2 regions of the Candidatus Clostridium eludens genome follow, and region 1 is predicted to be linked to the other one. Evidence: a T-box and tRNA genes for the amino acid it is inferred to sense, from the RefSeq annotation. Region 1 holds a T-box; the other holds one or more tRNA genes.
What was found. The T-box of region 1 lies ahead of leuS (leucine--tRNA ligase). A T-box ahead of a tRNA ligase gene usually reads a tRNA of that ligase, here a tRNA-Leu.

Region 1 (11,233 bases):
TGGATTTAGCATTAATAACATGGTAATTTAAAAGGGATAGTTTGTACCTTTGTATTGCTAAGTTTATATCGTATACTTCAGGATAACATTTACTATGCCATTTAGGTGAAATTTCATTTCTTACTGTATTTGCATCAAAATCGTCTAGATGTTCAAAGTCAGTTTTTATGGCAGCATAACCGCAGGTATCACATACCCATACATCATAAAAATAAGGATTTATAATTGAATATCGTATAAAAAAGTCAGAGTCTTTTTTTAATATTCTATAGGAGGATTTTTTTATGGCCCTAGCATTAAATTTTGTATCGCAAACAGGACAAGTTATTTTTTTATTATAAAGCAACAATTTCTGTTTATCTTTTTCATATAGTTCATCTTCATGAGCTGAAGTGTCTGAATTTGAAGATGTTTTTTCAAACATGTCTGTATCACCTCCAACAAATTAGTACAATTATTATATCAAAAATAAGCATTAAATTATACTGCTAAAATGATATGTTTTTGCTATATTTGGTATAATAGTATTGTAAGATTTGATGATAATATCTGTTGGGGGGTGAGTCTATATGGCTATAGGGGAATGGAAAACATTTTTAATACCGTATGATCAAGCTGTTGAAGAATTAAAAGTAAAATTTAAAAGTATAAGAAGAGAATATAGAAAAAGGAATGAATATTCGCCAATAGAATTTGTTACAGGTAGGGTAAAAGAGATATCCAGTATATTAGAAAAAGCCAATAAGTTTAATATACCATTAGATAGAATTGGATATGAGATAGAGGATATAGCGGGTATAAGAGTTATGTGCCAGTTTGTAGATGATATAGAAAAAGTAGTTGAGATAGTAAGAAACAGAAAAGATATGAGTATAATGTATGAAAAAGATTATATAACTAATGTGAAGGAAAGTGGTTATAGAAGTTATCATATTATAATTAAATATCCGGTTAATATGGCTGATGGAGAAATGGAAATATTAGCTGAATTTCAAATAAGAACACTTGCTATGAATTTTTGGGCTACCATAGAGCATTCTTTAAACTACAAATATAAACAAGATATACCGGATGATATCAAGTTAAAACTTAAAAGTGCAGGAGATGCAGCATTTCAGCTGGATCAGCAGATGCTTGAAATTAAAGATGAAATAAAAGACGCTCAAAAACTATTTGAAGTAAAATCAAGTTTAGTTTCTGATATAATGAATAATATATTGACTTTGTCATCTATGGGTAAACTAGTTGAAGCAACCAGATATCAAGGTCAGCTAAACAAATTAATAGAAGAAGGAGAAGTGTTTGAATTAGTAAATTTATTAAGGGCCACAGAAAAATTACTCAGAATGTACAAATAATAAAAGTATATGTCTTAAAAAGAAACCACCAGTGTTCTGGTGGTTAAATAGGTTTAATTACTATATTTACAAGTCTTCCTTTTACTACTATAACTTTCTTTATATCTTTTCCCTCCAATAAAGGTTTAATATCCTCGTTGGAAAGAGATAGCTCTTTTATTTCTTCATCGCTTAAATTTGTAGGTATATTTACTTTAGCTTTAATTTTGCCATTTATTTGAATAGCTATTTCTACCTCTTCTTTTATTAAAGCTTTAGGGTCAAACTCAGGCCATTTTTCGTTAAATATAGAATAATTCTGTCCTAGTTTTTCCCATTGTTCTTCTGCAAAATGAGGTGCAAAAGGAGCTATTATTTTTATAAAATCAAGTATAGTGTCTTTTAAAAAGGATGTATTTTTATTATGTTCCTGCATGTATTTATAAAGTGAATTTGTGAATTCCATAATTCTGGCAATGGCTGTATTGAATTGAAACTTGCCGGCATCTTCTGATACAGATTTTATGGAAAAATTTCTTGCATAATTTAATTCTTTTTCTGCAGTACCCATGGTTTTATTAGCGTCTCCAGCATTTATAACTTCTTTTGCCATGGTTACAATTCTATCAATTCTATCTACAAATTTGCTCATAGATTTAATTCCATCATCATTCCAGGCTCCGCCTTCACTATAGTCAAAACCGAACATCAGGTACATTCTAAATACATCTGAACCATATTTTTGTATACAGTCATCTGGAGATATAGTATTACCTTTAGATTTACTCATTTTTTGTCCATCAGGTCCAAGTATTAAGCCTTGATGCCTCAAGGATAAAAAAGGCTCATCAAAACTTAAAAAACCCATGTCCCTAAGTGCTTTGGTGATAAATCTAGCATATAAAAGGTGCATGCATGCATGTTCTGGACCACCTACATACATATCTACAGGGAGAATCTTATTTATTTTATCTTTGTCAAAAGGTTTTTCAGTATTTTTATTATCAGCATACCTTAAATAATACCAGGAAGAACACACAAAGGTATCTAATGTATCAGCTTCTCTTTTAGCAGGTCCACCACAACTAGGACATGTGGTGTTCATAAACTCTTCTGATTTTAGCAAAGGAGATTTTCCATCAGGAGAAAATTGTACATCGTAAGGAAGTTCAACTGGCAGGTCATTTTCTGGTACGGGAACTGTACCACATTTTTCACAATGTATTATAGGTATAGGTGTTCCCCAATATCTTTGTCTTGATACAAGCCAGTCCCTTAGCCTATAGTTTATTTTTCCGGAACCTATACCCATATTCTCTAATTCTTTAGTTACGGCTTCTTTTCCCTCTGGAGTATATAATCCATTAAATTTATCGCTGTTTATCATTTTTCCATATTCTATATGTGGAAGAGAGGAACCGCCTTCTATGACTCTTTCAATAGGTAATTTATATTTTGAAGCAAATTCAAAATCTCTTTCATCATGAGCTGGAACTGCCATTACAGCACCTGTGCCGTAGGTATTCAGCACATAGTCTCCTATCCATATAGGGACTTTTCTTCCGTTTATAGGATTTATAGCGTAAGAACCAGTAAATATACCTGTTTTTTCTCTGGTAATTGATTGCCTTTCAATTTCAGTTTGCTTTTTAGCAGCTTCTCTGTATTTTTCTACTTCGTCCTTATACTCTTCTTTGGTTATACTGTCCACTAGATTGTTTTCAGGAGATATAACTACGTAGGTAACACCAAATAAGGTATCAACTCTGGTAGTAAATACATTGAATTCTATGTCAGAATCTACTACTTTAAAAGTTACATCTGTACCTGTGGATTTACCTATCCAGTGTCTTTGCATAGCTTTTGTTTTTTCCGGCCAATCTATGTTGTCAAGATCCTTAAGTAATTCTTCAGTGTAATCTGTAATTTTAAAGAACCATTGTGTTAAATCTTTTTTTGTGACTTCCGTACTACAGCGTTCACATTCGCCTTCTTTTACTTGTTCGTTGGCAAGTACTGTATTACAGCTGGGACACCAGTTTACAGGGGCATTTTTTCTATAAGCTAATCCATGATTGTATAATTGTAAAAATAACCACTGATTCCATTTATAATAATCAGGACGGCAGGTGACGACTTCATTTTCCCAATTAAACATAGCTCCCATAGATTTAAGTTGTTTTTCCATAGTATCAATATTTTTTTCAGTAGAATCTTTTGGGTGTATGCCGGTTTTTATAGCATAGTTTTCAGCTGGAAGGCCAAAGGCATCAAATCCCATTGGCTGGAATACATTGTATCCCTGCATTCTTTTCATTCTTGCCCAGGAATCCACAGGGGCATAGTTGAACCAGTGACCGGCGTGGAGGTTGCTCCCAGAAGGATAAGAAAACATTTCTAAAGTATATAATTTTTTATCTGATTTTTTTTCATCAAATGTATAAATATTTGTTTGTTCCCATTTGTTTTGCCATTTTTTATCTGTTTTAGTACTGTACATGATATTTTCTCCTTTACTTGTGATTTTATGAATTAAACAGATCTGATAAGAAACAGTAGTTTTCTAATAATCTTTAGTTGGACTTCCACATTTTTTTATTTCAGTATAGTTTTAGAATATAAAAAAGCTTTTCATCTCTTAAAATATAAGAGACGAAAAAGCTATTTTCCGCGGTACCACTCTAATTAAATCAATAAAATTGATTTCCCTCAAATAAATAACGGTTTTTACCGTATCTGATTTTTTCAGATAAGCTCTTAAGGTGAGTTCATATTCTGTTCACGCTGTTTTTCACCTTGCAACAGCTCTCTTTGGTGATATAAATACTACTATTCCTTCTTCAAAGCTAAGTATTGAATTATTTTACATTTTATAACATTAATTAACTTTTTGTCAAGAATTAATTTGTATAAGTCTGTATATAAATATAATTTTTTTTAAAAATTTTACTAATTATTGTAGTTTAAAAGTTATTTTAAAAGAGAACCCGTAAAATAAGAGTCCTCTTTTGGCTGCCCATGCTGGATTCGAACCAACAGATGCCTGTTCCAGAGACAGGTGCCTTACCATTTGGCGAATGGGCAATATTATGTGAATCTCAACACTAAATATTATATCATCATAAATTTATATGTCAATAGTTTCATTTTCATAAATTATAAATTATTTCAGAGCTTTTAATATATACTTGTTAATATAATTTATAAATAAAGTCAATAAGTAATCATATATTAAAAATACTATTTGTGTAACTATTATAATTAAATATAAATGGACTTTTATTTTTAAAAGTCCAGGGAAAAATAGACTATATAATAAGAATAATATTAGTAAGCATAAATTGAAAAACACTAATTTTAATATAATTTCAATAGGAAGTTTTCTAAGCTTCTCTATGTGGTATTTAGCTAATCCGTAAAGCCCAAAAAATACCACATAGGATAGTACTGTTAATTTTAATCCACATATTAAGATAGATAATAAGGAAGTTGACATATAAACCGCTACAGCATTTTTTTCATTTGTAATTATTACAGCTAAAGGTATAATAAATGAAGATAAAGCTAATAGATAAGCTTTGTTTATAGGAACTATCCCGCTTAAATACACTAAAATAACTCCTATTGTAGTTAAAAGACCTCCTTTGGCTATATAAGAGGTAGTATTTGAATTTTTAACCATACTGAAAACTCATCCCTTCTTCCTTCAATTAACAGCCTCCGCAATCTCCGCAATCGCAAAGGCAGTCCAGGCAATATAAAGTGGCACAAATATTGCATATGTCAGAATCTCTTCTTCTGGTGTCATAATAAGGTTGTCTGTAAGAGTTATTCATTCCTCTTAGTTTATTTAATGCGCTTTGATACTTAAAATTATTAGGTTCAAGATTACAAGCAGTAGTTAAATTATTATAAGCGTCATTGTACCAGGATCTTCTCATATTTAAAATTCCCATAAGATAATGCCACTCGGCATCTCTTGTATTAATTCCCATAAGTACTGATTCTGCATTTTTAATGTTACCATTATAAATGTCATTTTCTACAGATTGATAAATTGAAGAATTAGAATTACTATAGCCATGGTCAGTTTTGCTGCTGTTATATGTATTTTTTGGTGAGTTTTTCATTAAATAATCGTAAGCCTCATTTATTTCTCTCATTTTATCCTCAGCTAAATCCTTTAGAGGGTTATTACCGTATTGGTCAGGATGATATCTTTTTGCCAGAGTTCTATAAGCTTTTTTTATTTCATCTGTTGAAGCATTTTCATTTATTTCTAATATTTCATATGGATTTTTCATTTTTATAAACACCCCTTTTAAATACTCTATCCATTTTATCTAAAAGTCCATATTGCAGTATATTATAAAGTAATTCTTTATTCTTTTTTATAGGAAGTTTGTTGAAAATATTTATACATTGTGCAGCGCAAGTTCCTAAAATAAAATCTATTCTAGGTGTTATTTCTATTATAAAATTTTCATAACACAAGTTTTTATTATTAAAACAGGTATTTATAGCATTAAACTTATTTTTTGACATATCTTTTTTTAAGTCATCTAGTGCGTCTATAATATATATCCATTTTCCTAGGTTGTATCCAAGCAAGTATAGGTCTTCTTTAGTATCTTTATCATTATCATAAGATTTTAGTATAAAGCCTGTAAGATCTCCAAAAGGATGAGATAAAACGTCTATGGATTTATTTTTAAAGTTCTTTTCAAGTTTATATAAATCTTCAAGTTTGTTTTTTATAATTTCAAAAGTTTTTTTAAAATTTTCAGGCATATTATTTAAATATCTTTTTAAAAATAAAGATATTATTCTACTTTTAATAGAATTTTCGTCATTAACGTCATCTAAAAGTTTAAAGTAGCTTAGAGATATGTTGCAAAAAGCTGCGTATTTTAAAGGAACATTATCCTTTAAAACAGTTTTTTTATTTATTGGATGAAGTAAACATCTTTTCTTTATGTAAATTTGCTTATCATATTCAAGGGAATCTAAAAGTAAGGCCAAAAAAGTCATATCGTAATTCAGGGAAATTCTAGGTATATTTCCTGAGTTTTGTTTTATAGACATACATAGCCCGCAATAATAAGCTTTGAATTTTTCATAATCTTTTATCTTAAGTTCCATTTTACATGGTGTTACATAACCAAACATATAAATTTCCTATCCTTGTATATTTTTACCTAATATTTCATATATGGTTTCTGATGTGGTATCATCCAGAGAATAACCCAGTAAGTGTACTATTTCATGCAGTTCATGGTCATTTGTTGATTCTATTTCTAAATAAGGAAACGGACAGAAGGATGTTTCGTTTATGTCTATTTCAATTAAACTATGCTTGTATTTATAACTTTCTCTGTATTTCTTTATGGATTGTAATAGTTTTAGCCCTAAAGATTCAAAAATTTTTTTGCCTGCTTCTATATTTAATATTTCTGTTTCGTTTTCTTCCATTATTTTATATTTATTCTGGCACAAAAGTTTTTTAGTAGTCATATAAAAGTGAGTAGAATTATGCATTAAATCTTCTACAATTCTTATTCTGGCATAACCTTTATTTTTTAGCAATGTTCTGTCTTCAAAGTCATATATGTTATTTATTTGATTTTCCATTTTAACCTTTAAAGCATTTACTTTTTTAAGTCTAGTCCGTATGTTTTCAGGATCTATTTGTATTATTCTTGTTTCATATTCTTTCATAAGGTTTCACTCCATTTACAAAACTACTTATTTTGCATTATACCATAAAAGTGAGTTAGCATAATTAATTTAATAAAATAAAATTGTGAAAAAATTTTAAGCTTCTTTAGATAAGATATTAGTAAAAAATAAGAAACTTTCCCCAATTTGAGGAAAGTCTCTTAAAAGGTTATTATTCTAAGGAATTTGCCGAACCTAAAACATTATCTATTTTATCTTCAACTACTTTTTGTACAGCATCTCTTCCAGCACCTAAATACTTTCTTGGATCGAAAACTTTTGGACTATCTCCAAAGACTTTTCTTATGGCTGCAGTCATACTCAATCTTAAGTCTGTATCCATGTTTATTTTACATACAGCCATGCTAGAAGCTTTTCTAAGCATATCTATAGGGATTCCTTTAGCACCAGCTATATTTCCGCCATACTTATTGCAAGTTTCCACTGCTTGTGGATCCACGGCTGAAGCACCATGGAGGACAATAGGGAAGTTTGGTAAGTTTTCTTGTATTTTTTCTAATATATCAAATCTCAATTTTGGTTTGAAATTTGGCGGAAATTTGAAAGCTCCGTGGGAAGTACCTATAGCTATAGCTAAAGAATCTACGCCAGTTCTATTTACAAAATCTACTGCTTGTTCTGGATCTGTATATATATGAGATGAGGCGGATACTTCATCTTCAACTCCTGCAAGTACACCAAGTTCTGCTTCTACTACTACTCCGTGAGAATGAGAATATTCTACCACTTGTTTAGTTTGTAATACATTATCCTCATAGTCTAAATGTGAACCATCAAACATAACAGATGTAAATCCTGTTTCTATACATAATTTTACAGCTTCAAAATCAGGACCATGATCTAGATGAAGGGCAATATCTATTCCAGTTTCTTCTACAGCAGCATCTACCATAGCTTTTAGATATTTTGGTCCTGCATATTTTATTGCACTTGCTGAACATTGGAGAATAACAGCAGAGTTTTTAGCTTTAGCTCCGTTTACAACACCTTGAATTATTTCCATATTATTAATGTTAAAAGCACCTATTGAGTAATGTCCTTTGTAAGCCTTTTCAAACATTTTTTTAGTAGTAACTAACGCCATTTCCTATTCCACCCTTTCAATAATAAAATATTTTATGTTAAAATACATATATTCATAATAGGATTTTAAATACTAGTATTATTAATAATTAATTCCAATTTCAATTATACCTTACTATTTATTATTTTCTACAATTTAATTTTAAAAAAATTTTTAATTTAATAATCATGCTGATACTGTATTAAGTATATGCTATATACTTAATACAGTACTATAAGTATATGAAATATACACTTATAGTATAACATAAATATTTTATTTTTACTACAATATGAATATACTTGTATTTATTAGTAAATTTTATGCAGTTTTATTTGTAAATGTCATAAATTAAATCATTAGAATAAATTATGCATGTTTAGTTGCTGCATCTCAAGTATACCATAAATTGAATTTTTTATTATACTTATAGATATCAAGGATTCTTCTTTGCTTTTATATGTTATGTGCTGCATAAGTTTTGAAAGTTCGTTATTAATATCATCGATTTCATTATTGTTTGAAAAAATAGACAATCTTGGAGAATATTTTTTCCATTCTGCCGTAAGTTCTTCAGAATTTTTATAAGACTTATCCCAATCATTTGATTCAACGGCTTGCTCTATTTTCATATTTAAATTTTGTAATTTTGCACACATGCTGTTTAAATAGTGTATAGAAAATATTATAGAAAATAACATTAAAATAAATATAGAAAAAGATACTATTGTACTTTTCATTTAATCACATCCTAGTTACTTTTTTCTTTTAACTGATAATAAAATTTTCCTTTTGAATCCAGAAGAGCTATTAATATGTCTTTTATAGAGTAAATACTATTTTTTTTCAGCATCTGGTAAAGCCAATCTTCATTTTTATTTGCTCTAATTAAATTTCTTGAGTTTATTTTTCCGTCTAATACAAGAGTTATGGGTAAAGTATCCTGGGGAGATTTTATTTTTAAATCTGCCCTAGTTACAGGGGCAAGTTCTGTTTTGGGAATAATTGAAAGTTGACCGCTGGTTTCAAGTATTGCATATTCTATATCAGATAAATTATAGTATCCTTGCATTCTAAGCTCTTCCATTAAATCGTTTAGGTTAAATTTTTCATTTTTTAGTTCTTTTACGTTTAAGGTACCTTTTTCAATTAATATGCTGGGTTTACCATTGAATAATAATCTCATTTTTTCACTTTTTAGTTGGAATAGTGCCATTAAAGTCTGTAAGGTTAAAAGTGTTATTATAGGAATTATTCCATGAGTTATAGAAATTCTGGTATCTTGCATTGGAAGAGAAGCCAATTCTGATATCATTATTGCTATAGCTAATTCGAAAGGTTCCATTTCACCTATCTGCTTTTTACCCATAAGGCGCATAGATATTACAACTAGTAAATATAAAATGATGGTTCTAAAGAGTATTGTAAACATAAGACATCACCTTCTAAAATTATAAATTTTTGTTCTGAAAATTTTTATGGATAATTATATTTTTACATTTAACATAGAAAATTATAAGTAGAATTAGCACATTTTCGGTTAAATATAAAGTATAATAATATTACTAAAGGAGTTGAAATTTATATGAGCAATGAAGAGATTGAATTAAAGATTGAAGATATTGACGATTTTCAACAAAAAGAACAAGACAATATGTTGAAACTTAAACTAAATAGCAAAGATATACTAGTCAAGTATGGAACTAGCTTATATAAAATATTTAAAAATAATTATCCTACTCAAAATATACCAGTAGTATTAGCTAGGGTAAACGGGAAATATTTTGAATTTACTAATTTACTGAATGAATCTGGAACTTTTGAAATTGTAAACATAAAAGATAACTTAGGCAATAAAGCTTATGTAAGGACACTTCAATTTGTACTCATTAAATCTGTATATGATTTATTTCCAGAAGCTAAAGTTACTATAGAACATTCACTAAGTAAAGGTATATTTGGGGAGATCCATAAAGATACTCCACTTTCCAGTGAAGATATAAAACTTATAAAGAACAAAATGGATGAGATAATAAAAAAAGATATATACATAAAGAAGATAGAGATGAAAAAAGAAGAAGCTATAGAGATTTTTAAGAGTTATAATATGGAAGATAAAGTTAGACTTTTAAAGCATATAGATGGAGAAAAAGTAAAATTATATGAATTAGATGGAAGATATGATTATTTTTATGGCTCTATGGCATTTTCTACAGGGATATTGAAATTATATGACTTAATGTATTATGAACCAGGATTTGTGCTTAGATATCCTATAGAGTCGGATCCTTGTAATTTACCTGAGTTTATGGAATATAAAAAGTTAAGTAAAATATTTTATGAAACTGAACAATGGGGTAATATATTAGATGTAGGTGATGTAGGTTCTTTAAACGATATAGTAGAGAGTAAAGAAATTGTAAGTATGATAAGAGTGGCAGAAGCCCTTCATGAAAAGAAAATTGCATATATAGCGGACATGATAACTGCAAGAAAAGATGTAAAAATTGTATTAATTGCAGGGCCAAGTTCTTCAGGGAAAACTACCTTTGCAAGAAGACTTTCAATACAACTAAGGGTAAATGCCATTAGGCCAATTCCAATTTCACTAGATGATTATTTTGTAGATAGAGAACATACTCCTAGAGATGAAAATGGGAATTATGATTTCGAATCTATACATGCTATAGATATAAAGCTTTTTAATAGACATTTAGAATCTCTTATGGAGGGAAAGGAAATTGAGATTCCATCATTCGACTTTATAAAAGGAATGAGAAGGTGGAGCGGTAAAAAGGCAAGGCTTCCAGCTAATGGCGTAATTATAGTTGAAGGAATACATGGATTAAATGAAATGTTGACTTCTGCTATACTGGCCAAAAATAAGTTTAAGATATATATAAGTGCTCTCACCCAGTTGAATGTAGATAATCACAATAGAATAGCTACCACCGATGTGAGAATAATAAGGAGAATTGTCAGGGATCGTCTTTATAGGGGATTCAGCGGGGAAGATACATTGAAGATGTGGCCTTCTATAAAGAGGGGAGAAGAGAAGAATATATTTGTATTTCAGGAAAATGCTGATGTTATG
Region 2 (11,233 bases), on a different contig from region 1:
TGTCTCTTGTAGGAGTGAGGGATATAAGTGTTATAGAAACACCTCCAGATGAAAGATATCCTATACAAACTTATGTAGTAGAATATAATGATCAGTTAATTAGAGATGCCATATTAAGAGAATTAAGTAGAGGAGGACAGGTTTACTTTGTATATAATAGAGTTGAGAATATAAAAGAAATGGCATCTTATATATCCAAATTAATTCCAGAAGGTAAGGTGGCAGTGGCCCACGGTCAAATGCAAGAAAGGGAACTTGAGGGAATAATAATGGATTTTATGAAAAATGAATATGATATTTTAGTATCTACTACCATTATAGAAACTGGCATGGATATACAAAATGTAAATACCATGATAATATATGATGCTGATAAAATGGGGTTATCGCAACTATATCAATTACGGGGAAGAGTTGGAAGAACTAATAGAATAGCTTATTGTTATTTGAGTTACCGTAAAGATAAGGTACTTAAAGAAGTAGCAGAAAAGAGACTTAAGGTTATTAAAGAATTTACCGAGCTAGGTTCTGGATTTAAAATAGCGTTAAAAGATTTAGAAATAAGAGGGGCAGGTAATATGATGGGGGCCTCTCAACATGGGCATATGGCGGCTATAGGATATGACTTATATTGTAGGATGTTAGAGGATTCCATAAAATTGATAAAAGGTGAAATAGATAAAGAACCAGTGGAAACTACGGTAGAATTGAAAGTAGATGCTTATATACCAGACAAGTATATAGAGAATGAAGTTCAAAAAATAGAAATATATAAAAAGATAGCAGCTATAAGTTCTTATGATGATATGCTAGATGTAAAAGAGGAATTAGAGGATAGGTTCTATGATATACCTGTGTCAGTCTATAATTTAATGGATATAGCATATATAAGAAGTATAAGTAAAGACCTAGGAATAGAATCTATAAAGGAGTCGAAAAATGAAGTGATCTTTACATTTCAAGGTGAAGATAGATTTGATAAGAATATACTGAGGGCATTGATTAAAACTTATTCTGGGAAAATAGTTCTAAAAATGAATAAAAAACTTAGTTTTGGATATACATTAAAAGATGTAAAGAGGGAAAACCTTCTAAGTAACATTAAGGAAATTGTTAAATATATGATACAAATATATGAACAAAAATAGTTTTGTAGTGAAAATACTTTTGTGTTAAAATAAATTTGTATTTTGTAAAATACCAAAAAGAGTGGGGGAATAAACTGTGAGAAATATAAAAAGATTGACAGCTGCTGCATTTATAACAATGTTTGTATTTTCGACTGCTGGATGTAATATGATAGAGAAAACACCAGAAGCTATAGCTAATAGCACGGTAGCAGTGGTTAATGGAGAAAAAATCACAAGAAGTGATTTAGATAAAGATCCAAATACAATGCAATTAATAAGTCAAATCAAACAGCAATATGGAGAAAACTATGAAAAGAATGAAGATGCTATTAATACTATAAAGACTCAAAAAGAGCAGATACTTGATGATTTGATTACAAATAAAGTAGTTGAACAAAAAGCTAAAGAATTAAAACTTTTACCAGAGGAGAGTAAATTGAAATCTGATATGGAGGATAAGATTAAACAAATTAAACAACAAAACTTTGGTAATAACGATGAACAGTTTGAAGCCGCATTGAAGGCGCAAGGGTTTACGGAAGAATCGTTTAAGAGTATGTTTCTATCTCAATTGAGGACTCAGGAGATACTGGAGAAGGTAAGTGATAGTATTGCAAAAAATATAAAAATAACCGATAAGGAAATTGAAGATTACTATAATGCCAATAAAAATAAATTTACAGAGCAGCCTAATAAAATGCATTTGGCTCATATATTGGTAAAAACTGAAGATGAGGCTAAGAAGGTAAAAAAGAGATTAGATGATGGAGAGGATTTTGCAACAGTTGCAAAAGAAGTATCCCAAGATACAGCTACTAAAGACAAGGGTGGAGATTTGGGAACTGTAAATTATGATAATTCAGGACTTGATGCTGATTTTATGGCAGGAGCTTTGGCACTAAAGGAAGGTGCTATATCAGAACCTGTTAAAAGTAGTTTTGGATACCATATAATAAAATGCATAAGTAAAGAAGAATATCCAGTTAAACCTCTTAGTAAAGTTAAGGATCAAATAAAAACACAATTAGAAAGCGATAAAAAGAACAGCTTAGTTTCTCAAAAAATTCAGGAATGGAAAAAAGCTTCAACTATAGATAAGAAAGAAAAGAATATTATGTAGTCAGAATTTACATATAAAATGTATAAAAACCTTAAAAAAGAACTATATTACAAATTATAATAGTTCTTTTTAAGGTTTTTTCTAATTTAAATAACAATTGTGTATAAAATTTCATGTTTAGAAAGATAATAATAATACAAGTTATATATTATTTTTTAAGGAGGAATCAATTAAGTATGAAAGCAACAGGAATTGTTAGAAGGATAGACGATTTAGGTAGAGTTGTAATACCAAAAGAAATAAGAAGAACCCTTAGAATAAGAGAAGGAGATCCTTTAGAGATATTTACAGACAGGGAAGGAGGAGTTATTCTAAAAAAGTATTCTCCTATTGGAGAATTAAGTGATTTTTCAAAGGGATATACAGAATCACTTCAGCAAACTATAGGTCATATAGTTATGATTTGTGATAAGGATAGCATGGTATCAGTAACTGGTACACCAAAAAAAGAATATTTAGAAAAGAAAATAAGCCCTGAATTAGAAAAATTAATAGAAGATAGAAAAACAGTTTCAACATCAAGGGAAGAAAATCAGATTATTCCCTTATATGATGATGAAGATATAGAAAATAAGTACTCTGCACAGGTTATATGTCCTATAATAGCAGGAGGAGATGCAATCGGAGCAGTAATAATAGTATCTAAAGAAGAAACTAAGTTTGGAGATGTAGAAGTCAAATTAGCTGAAACTGCATCATCCTTTTTAGGAAAGCAAATGGAACAATAGATAATGGTGGCAGCGTAGCTGCCATTTATATTTTGCCTCGAATAGCTAGCACTGCTATGCGTCTGATGTAAGTTCTTTCAAGATTCATATGAAGCAAAACACTGCTCATAGGCAAATTCCACATGAATCTAAAAATCACTTGATACATTAAAACATTATTGGCTGAAATATAAAAAATATTCACTTAAAGTAATAATGCCTTCCGGTTTTAAATAATTATAAACAGGGGAATAAATTGTTTGCAACTATAGTAATCTGGAGGTATATTTATGAAAAAACAATCGCTTATAAAAGGTACTATTATATTAGGGGCGGCAGGGATAATAGCTAAATTTCTAGGGTTATTTTTTAGATGGCCTCTTCAAATGCTTATTGGAGACGAAGGTGTTGGGTATTATCAAATGTCTTTTCCCCTGTATATGTTTTTTATTGCGGTAGCATCAGGCATACCGGTAGCAGTGTCCAAAATGGTATCTGAAAGAAATGCTACAGGGGATTATGAAGGAGTAATTCAGGTACTTAGAAAGTCTGTACTTCTAATGTTTGTTTTAGGGACAGGTTTTACAGCTATACTTCTTATATTTTCTAACCCTATCATACATTTTTTGAAATGGGATAAAAAATCGTATTATTCCTTAGTGGCAATTGCGTTTGCACCTATGTTTATATCTATAATGAGTGCTTTCAGGGGATTTTTTCAAGGACTTCAAAATATGAATTATACTGCCATATCTCAAATTATAGAGCAAATAGGAAGAATATTGGTAGGAGTTGGACTTGCGTATTTGCTTTTGCCTAAGGGTATAGAGTATTCTGCAGGAGGGGCGGCACTGGGAGCGGCAGCAGGGGGGATCTTTGGAGGAGTATATTTGATAATCAAATATATTTATGTAAGAAGACAAATAAGTGTATTTAAAGTATCAGACAATAAAGATATATTAACTAAATTACTGTATATAGCAGTTCCTGTATCTTTAGGAGCAGCTGTAAGCAGTATAATGAGTCTTATAGACTCAGCTCTGGTGCCGCAGAAATTATTAGAAGCAGGATTTACATATAGGGATGCTGCCATATTATATGGGCAACTTACGGGAAAAGCCTTTATATTAATAAATGTGCCTCTCACACTATCTGCTGCGTTATGTGCTTCTTTAATGCCTATAATTGCAGAATCACATGTATTAAACAAAAAAGCTGATGTTATAAATAAGGTGGATTTATCCTTTAGACTTTCTACTGTAATTGGATTTCCATCTGTGTTAGGATTATATACTCTGGCATATCCAATTTTAAATCTGATATTTCCAGGTCAATCTGCTGGGTTTGAAATACTTCAGTATTCAGCCATATGTATTCCATTTATAATATTGGTGCAAACATCTACGGCTATATTACAAGGGGTAGGGTATTATATTAGACCAGTACTTAATTTGGGGGTAGGATGTGTTGTGAAAATAATTATAACTTTATTTATGGTACCTGTGCCTTCCGTAAATATTTATGGAGCTATTATAGGAAGCATAGCTGGATATGCTATAACATGTATTTTAAATATAATATTTTTAAGTAGAAATCTGAGGATAAATATAAATTATTTTCAAACTATGGTTAAGCCAGCATTTGCTTCCTTATTTATGATAGTATCTGTTGTAATTATCTATTGTTATGTCTATAATTATACCATGAGTAGCAGAATAGCTTGTTTTCTAGCTATTATTTCAGGTTTAATTATATATATTCCGCTTATAGTTGTATTTAGGATATTTAAATATAGTTATATAAAAAGTAGATTTTTAAAAAGATAAAGGAGAGATTACAATTGATTAAAATAGTGGGTTTAGGTCCTGGTTCGGTGGATTCCCTCACCATTGGTACTATTGATATACTTAAGAATACAGATAAAATTTATTTAAGGACAGAAAAACATCCTACTGTAAATTATTTAAAACAATTAGATATTAATTTTGAAACTTATGATTATATATATGATAAAGAAGAAAAATTTGAAGACGTATATAATTGTATTGCACAAGATCTAGTATGTAAGGAAAGGAAATTCAAACAAATAGTTTATGCAGTACCAGGGCATCCTTTGGTAGCGGAAAAATCTGTTATGTTATTGTTAAATTTGTGTAAAGAACAATCTATAGATGTACAAATAATACCTTCAGTTAGTTTTATAGATGTTATTATGGAAAGGTTAAAAATAGATATAGTTGAAGGAGTAAAGATAATAGATGCTTTTGATATAAAGAATCATTTGATGGATAAAAGAGCGGCAATAATAATAACCCAGGTATATGATAGACTAATTGCTTCTGAGGTGAAATTAGCCCTTATGAATTATTATAAAGATGATACATATATATATTTTATAAGGGCTGCAGGGGTAAGAGAAGTTGAAAGTATAAGAAAAATTAAATTATATGAGCTAGATAGACAAACTGACATAGATTATTTAACTTCAATTTATGTACCTAAAAGTTTAGAAATTACATATGATTTGAAGGATTTATTAGATATAATGGAGAAATTAAGGAGTGAAACAGGATGTCCATGGGACAAAGAACAGGATCATGATAGCTTAAAAAAATATCTTATAGAGGAAAGTTATGAGGTTATAGAATCTATAGAGGAAAAAAATGATATAAAATTGGTAGAGGAGTTAGGCGATGTATTACTACAGGTAATTTTTCATTGCCAAATAGCAAAAGAAGAAGGATTTTTTAATATTAATGATGTGATTAGAGCTATATGTGATAAAATGGTAAAGAGACATCCACATGTATTTGGAAATATGGAAATTAACAATTCTAAGGAGGTGCTAATAAGCTGGGATAAAATAAAGAAAAAAGAACAAGGGTTAAAAACATATACAGATGAACTGAAGCATGTTGCTAAAACTTTGCCGGCTTTGATGAGAGCTTGTAAGGTTCAAGAGAAAGCTGCAAAGGTAGGTTTTGACTGGGAAAAGGTTGAATATGCCTTAGATAAGGTGCTAGAAGAATATTATGAAGTCAAAGACGTATATAAAGGCGAACAAAAGGTAAAAATACTAGAAGAAATAGGGGATTTAATATTTGCAAGCGTAAATGTTGCAAGATTCCTTGACATTGACCCCGAGTTTGCATTAAATTATACTATAGAGAAATTTATAAGCCGTTTTGCATATATAGAGGAAAATGCTAGAGCTCATGGTCTGGATATGACAAGTATGACATTAGATGAAATGGATGAACTTTGGGAAGAAGCTAAAAATAAGTTTTAAATACTTTGTATAAAAAAGAAGGAATTTTTGATTGCGTATAGAATATGCTAATATGCCTATATAAAAGCATTCTTAAGTAAATCATTAAGTGACCATAGCTCTAAGATATATACAAATATACATAGTAAATGTTAAAAATATTTCTTGTGTATTATCTAAATGTATTTAAGGTTCATCCAGTGACTTTGTAATATGATATTCCGAAAATAATACAGATGTATTTAAAATAGGTATTCTCAGTGTATAATTGATAATAAATGTTAGTTATCACAAGATATAGGGATGAGCCTGTATTTGTTGGTTAGATTAAACTTTAGTTAAAAATTTTAATTTAAGAATAACCAAAGCTTCGTTTATAGTATAGGTATGTATATTTGTGTACTTTTATCTATAAAAATAAGAGGAGGTAAGAAAGATGAATAAGTCAGAATTAATTGTTGGTATAGCAGAAAAATCTAAATTAACGAAAAAAGATGCAGAAGCAGCTTTAAAAGGGTTTATAGAAAGTGTAGAGGAGACGTTGGAAAGAGGAGAAAAAGTTCAACTAGTAGGATTCGGAACATTTGAAACAAGAAAAAGGGCTGCAAGAATTGGAAGAAATCCAAGGACTAAAGAAGAAATAACTATACCAGAATCAACAGTTCCTGTATTTAAAGCTGGGAAAGAATTTAGGGAGAAAGTAAATAAATAAGTATATTTTGTACGAAAAGCCTGGATGGAAATCTAGGTTTTTCGTTTTCAATATGTAAAAAATAAGTAGCAAGTCAAACATGCATTAATTGGAGGAATTAATATGAGATTGGATAAATATCTTAAAGTGTCTAGAATAATAAAAAGAAGAACCATAGCAAAAGAAGCATGTGAGGGAGGGCGAGTTAGTATAAATGACAAAATAGCCAAACCTAGTACAGAAGTTAAAGAGGGAGATATAATAGAAATTAAATATGCAAATAAGACCTTAAAGGCAAAAATTTTAGGCATTCAAAATCATGTTAAGAAAGAGGATGTTCAAGATATGTATGAAATAATCTCAAATTAAGAATATATAGTAATATAATTCTTTTTAGCCGCATATATTATTATATGTGGAGGGGATGTTTTATGGAGAAAAAGGAAATAAATATGGAAGATAAAAAAAGTCTATTGAGTCTTGAAGGTAGAAGAAAGCTGATACTGACTGGTATTATTGAAGTAGTAAGTTTTAATGAAGACCAAATAGTTTTAAATACTAATCTTGGAACCCTCAATATAAAAGGAAAAGCTTTAAAAATGAACAAGCTAGATGTACAAAACGGTGATGTCATTATAATAGGAGTTATAAATTCCTGTGCATATACAAGTAGTGAACCTAAGAAAAAAAGGCAAAATTTAATATCGAGAATATTTAAATAATAAAAGTATGGATTTATAAATAAAAGGTATAATTGATTAGGAAAGGGTTATTATGATTATATCAATAGGAGAGCAGATTCGACTTATAATATTTAGTATCATGGCAGGAATAATAACCGGGATATTGTTTGATTTTTATAGGTTAATACGAGGATTTTCCAATTTGAGTAAAATAATAATATTCATAGAAGATACGTTGTTTTGGATATTTGCAGCTATAATTGTATTTGTGTTTTTACTTTATACTAATTATGCTTATATGGGAATGTACGCATATGTTTTACTAGCTGTAGGCATATATATATATATGAAATTTTTTAGTAATGTGTTCGTAAAATTTCATCAAAAATTGTTTAAAGTATTGGGAAGAGCTTTTAGGATAATTATAAATATATTAGCATATCCTTTTCAGTATGTTATTTATAGTATTGCAAGAAAAAATAAAAAAAATTATAAAAATTAACTTGAAGAAAATTAAAAATCAAATTACAATATAAGTATAGTACTATCCAGATGATATATTGGGTAATGTTGTGAGAAAGAATGTGTACAGTAAGTAGTTGAAACTATAGGAAACTGGTGATTATTAATGAAAATAAAAATTAAATGGAAAAATATAATTTTTTTATTAATAATTATATACATGGTATATATTTTTATAAATCAACAAATTACTATGATTAATATAAGAAAACAAATTGCTGAGAGAAAACTTGAACAGATGAGGATAAAAGATAAAAATCAAAAATTACAGGATGAAATTAAGATGTCTACATCTAATACTTACATAGAAAAGTTAGCTAGAGAAAAATTAGGTCTTATTAATGAAGGTGAAACTCCTGTAATAGACAAAAAAAACTAATAGTCATTTATACTATAATAAATAATAAAAGTAGACTTTATATATGTCTACAGAAATTATGGAGGATAAATTATTGTGGAAGCAGGAAAAATTTCTGGGAGAGATCCAAGAAGTCCTACTCTGATGGTAGAGAAAAAGATTATATTATATAGTATTATTTTTAAGGAGGAGTCTTTTTAATATGACCTTAAAGGCAGGAAGCATACTAGAGGGTACAGTAATTAATATTACCAGTTTTGGAGCTTTTGTAGATGTCAATGGTAAAACTGGATTAGTGCATATATCTGAAGTGTCAGATACTTATGTTAAAAATATAAGAGATTATTTGAAGGAAAAGGATAAGATAAGGGTTAAAATAATTTCTATTGATGATAATGGTAAGATAAGTTTATCTATGAAGCAAGCTGAAAAGGATAAAAAGAGCTTAAGACCCCAGGAAATAGATTGGCAAAAGGAAAAAAGCAGGAATAATCAAGGTAGTTTCGAAGATAGATTATCTAAATTCTTAAAGGATAGTGAAGAGAGATTTCAAGATATTAAAAAGCATCAAGATTCAAAGGGTAAGGGGTATAAAAAGTCATCTAACTATTAATAAGATGTGCTAAAGAGGCTGCGGCAGCCTCTTTATTATTTTATGAAATTAAAAAGTTTTATAAAATGGTTGACAATAAAATATTTATCATATATAATAATTTATGTCGTCAAAGTAAGACGTTGTTGCTGGAGTGGCGGAACAGGCAGACGCACAGGACTTAAAATCCTGCGGGCTTTAAAACCCGTACCGGTTCGATTCCGGTCTTCAGCACCAAAATGACGCGGGGTGGAGCAGTTGGTAGCTCGTCGGGCTCATAACCCGAAGGTCGTAGGTTCAAGTCCTTCCCCCGCAACCAAATTCTATATGAGGCGGAATAGCTCAGTTGGCTAGAGCATTCGGTTCATACCCGAAGTGTCGTAGGTTCAATTCCTATTTCCGCTACCAATGTCATTAAAACTAGCTGGAGTGGCGGAACAGGCAGACGCACAGGACTTAAAATCCTGCGGGCTTTAAAACCCGTACCGGTTCGATTCCGGTCTTCAGCACCAAAATTGACGCGGGGTGGAGCAGTTGGTAGCTCGTCGGGCTCATAACCCGAAGGTCGTAGGTTCAAGTCCTTCCCCCGCAACCAAAATTACATATAAGGCGGAATAGCTCAGTTGGCTAGAGCATTCGGTTCATACCCGAAGTGTCGTAGGTTCGATTCCTATTTCCGCTACCAGAAGCTTGCAAGTTTTTTGCAAGCTTTTTTTATGATTTCAAAATATTTGAGTTTTATAGGTAAAATATTCCACAATGTTCAAAATTTTATGGATTCTATATAAAAAATATAAGCTTATTTTTATTAATGTAATTATATAAAGTAAAAACTGAGAAAAACATAGAAATTATTGTCCTAAAAAAAATATACTATCATTTCACTTTATGACATTTATTTCCAGAAATTACTGGTATAATTATTAACAGTAATTTTATAAGGTGGGTGGTATAATGCAATATGGAGCAGAGGTTTTTACTTATCAAAGAACAGAAAAGTCAAAGGGTGAAGAAAAAAAACACAAATCTGAACAATTGAGAAATACAATAAAAATGATATTTTATTGTTTATCTGGATTTTTAGTAGCAAGGGTTATGATGGTAAATCTCATGGCTCCTTTTGGAATAGCTTTTTTTATATCTATGGCTTTATGTGAAAGAAAAAAACCGGCATTGGCAGCGGGAGTCGGTACACTACTTGGATATGTTTCGATATATGGAAATGTAAAATATCTTCCATCATATTGTATAGTAACTGTTACATTGACGTCTCTAAATTATATATTCAATGATATTGCTAAGGTTAAAAAACTAATTTTGCTATTTTCCTTCACGTTTTTAGAATTTTTAGCTTATAAGTTTTTCATAGTTAAATTTTCACTGGGGGTAGCTGCATTTAATTCTATGTTTGAAGTTATGTGTATATTCCCATTATATTTTATTATTAATTATTCTATAATATGTTTTAATCAATTAAAAACCAGACACTTGTATAGTAGTGAAGAGATAATTAGTATGTCTATAACTACCTCTTTAATTATAGCCGGAACTTGGGGTACAGTTATTCAAGGGCTATCTGTCAGAAATATAATAGCGCTAACTTTTATACTTATATTAGGTTATGTAAAAGGAAGTGCCTCAGGTGCTGCAGGGGGTATAGCTATGGGGGCCATAATAGGAGTGACATCTAATGATATGATGACCTATGTTTCAGTTTATGGCCTATGCGGACTTATATCAGGCTTATTTAGAGAAACAGGTAAATGGATGAGTGGTGCTGGATATATTATAGGATTTGCTGTATTAAAGATGTACTCTAATATAGGTTCACAATTTAAAATAATAGAAGTAATTATAAGTTGTATTATATATTTTATAATACCGCAAAATATATATAGAAGAATGGAACTAGAATTAGATTGGCAGAAAAAGCAGGAGCGTTTAAAAGAAAATTATGCAGATAAAATTAAGTCTATTTTTATGCATAGGCTTGATAGTTTTTCTCATGTGCTAACTGACATATCTTCTGTTCTTTCTAGATTAGCTAATAATGATAAACTTACTATGAAAAATAAAAGTAGTGCCCTTGTAGAAAATTTGGCAGATAGAGTTTGTTCTAGCTGTGATATGAATAATATGTGTTGGAGGAGAGAAACCTTTTA

Region 2: it has a tRNA-Leu gene. The T-box ahead of leuS (leucine--tRNA ligase) is inferred to sense a tRNA for this amino acid. The anticodon was not compared.

The regions. Positions count from the first base shown of each region.
Region 1 covers NZ_JBJHZX010000035.1:12,313-23,545, reverse strand. Annotated here, with positions in the region: gene ACJDU8_RS19205 (DUF2225 domain-containing protein) at 1-424, opposite strand, end outside; gene yjbM (GTP diphosphokinase) at 570-1,358, shown strand; gene leuS (leucine--tRNA ligase) at 1,402-3,837, opposite strand; T-box leader at 3,983-4,190, opposite strand; tRNA gene ACJDU8_RS19190 (tRNA-Gln) at 4,347-4,421, opposite strand; gene ACJDU8_RS19185 (hypothetical protein) at 4,501-5,019, opposite strand; gene ACJDU8_RS19180 (J domain-containing protein) at 5,048-5,641, opposite strand; gene ACJDU8_RS19175 (DUF5685 family protein) at 5,625-6,506, opposite strand; gene ACJDU8_RS19170 (class IV adenylate cyclase) at 6,516-7,055, opposite strand; gene fba (class II fructose-1,6-bisphosphate aldolase) at 7,228-8,160, opposite strand; gene ACJDU8_RS19160 (DUF4363 family protein) at 8,499-8,879, opposite strand; gene ACJDU8_RS19155 (YetF domain-containing protein) at 8,891-9,571, opposite strand; gene ACJDU8_RS19150 (nucleoside kinase) at 9,794-11,233, shown strand, end outside.
Region 2 covers NZ_JBJHZX010000006.1:159,412-170,644, forward strand. Annotated here, with positions in the region: gene mfd (transcription-repair coupling factor) at 1-1,148, shown strand, start outside; gene ACJDU8_RS06085 (peptidylprolyl isomerase) at 1,225-2,250, shown strand; gene spoVT (stage V sporulation protein T) at 2,427-2,978, shown strand; gene ACJDU8_RS06095 (putative polysaccharide biosynthesis protein) at 3,248-4,783, shown strand; gene yabN (bifunctional methyltransferase/pyrophosphohydrolase YabN) at 4,798-6,246, shown strand; gene ACJDU8_RS06105 (HU family DNA-binding protein) at 6,662-6,937, shown strand; gene ACJDU8_RS06110 (RNA-binding S4 domain-containing protein) at 7,040-7,285, shown strand; gene yabP (sporulation protein YabP) at 7,348-7,638, shown strand; gene yabQ (spore cortex biosynthesis protein YabQ) at 7,691-8,101, shown strand; gene ACJDU8_RS06125 (FtsB family cell division protein) at 8,228-8,500, shown strand; gene ACJDU8_RS06130 (S1 domain-containing RNA-binding protein) at 8,682-9,092, shown strand; tRNA gene ACJDU8_RS06135 (tRNA-Leu) at 9,220-9,308, shown strand; tRNA gene ACJDU8_RS06140 (tRNA-Met) at 9,315-9,390, shown strand; tRNA gene ACJDU8_RS06145 (tRNA-Met) at 9,403-9,479, shown strand; tRNA gene ACJDU8_RS06150 (tRNA-Leu) at 9,495-9,583, shown strand; tRNA gene ACJDU8_RS06155 (tRNA-Met) at 9,591-9,666, shown strand; tRNA gene ACJDU8_RS06160 (tRNA-Met) at 9,680-9,756, shown strand; gene spoIIE (stage II sporulation protein E) at 10,026-11,233, shown strand, end outside.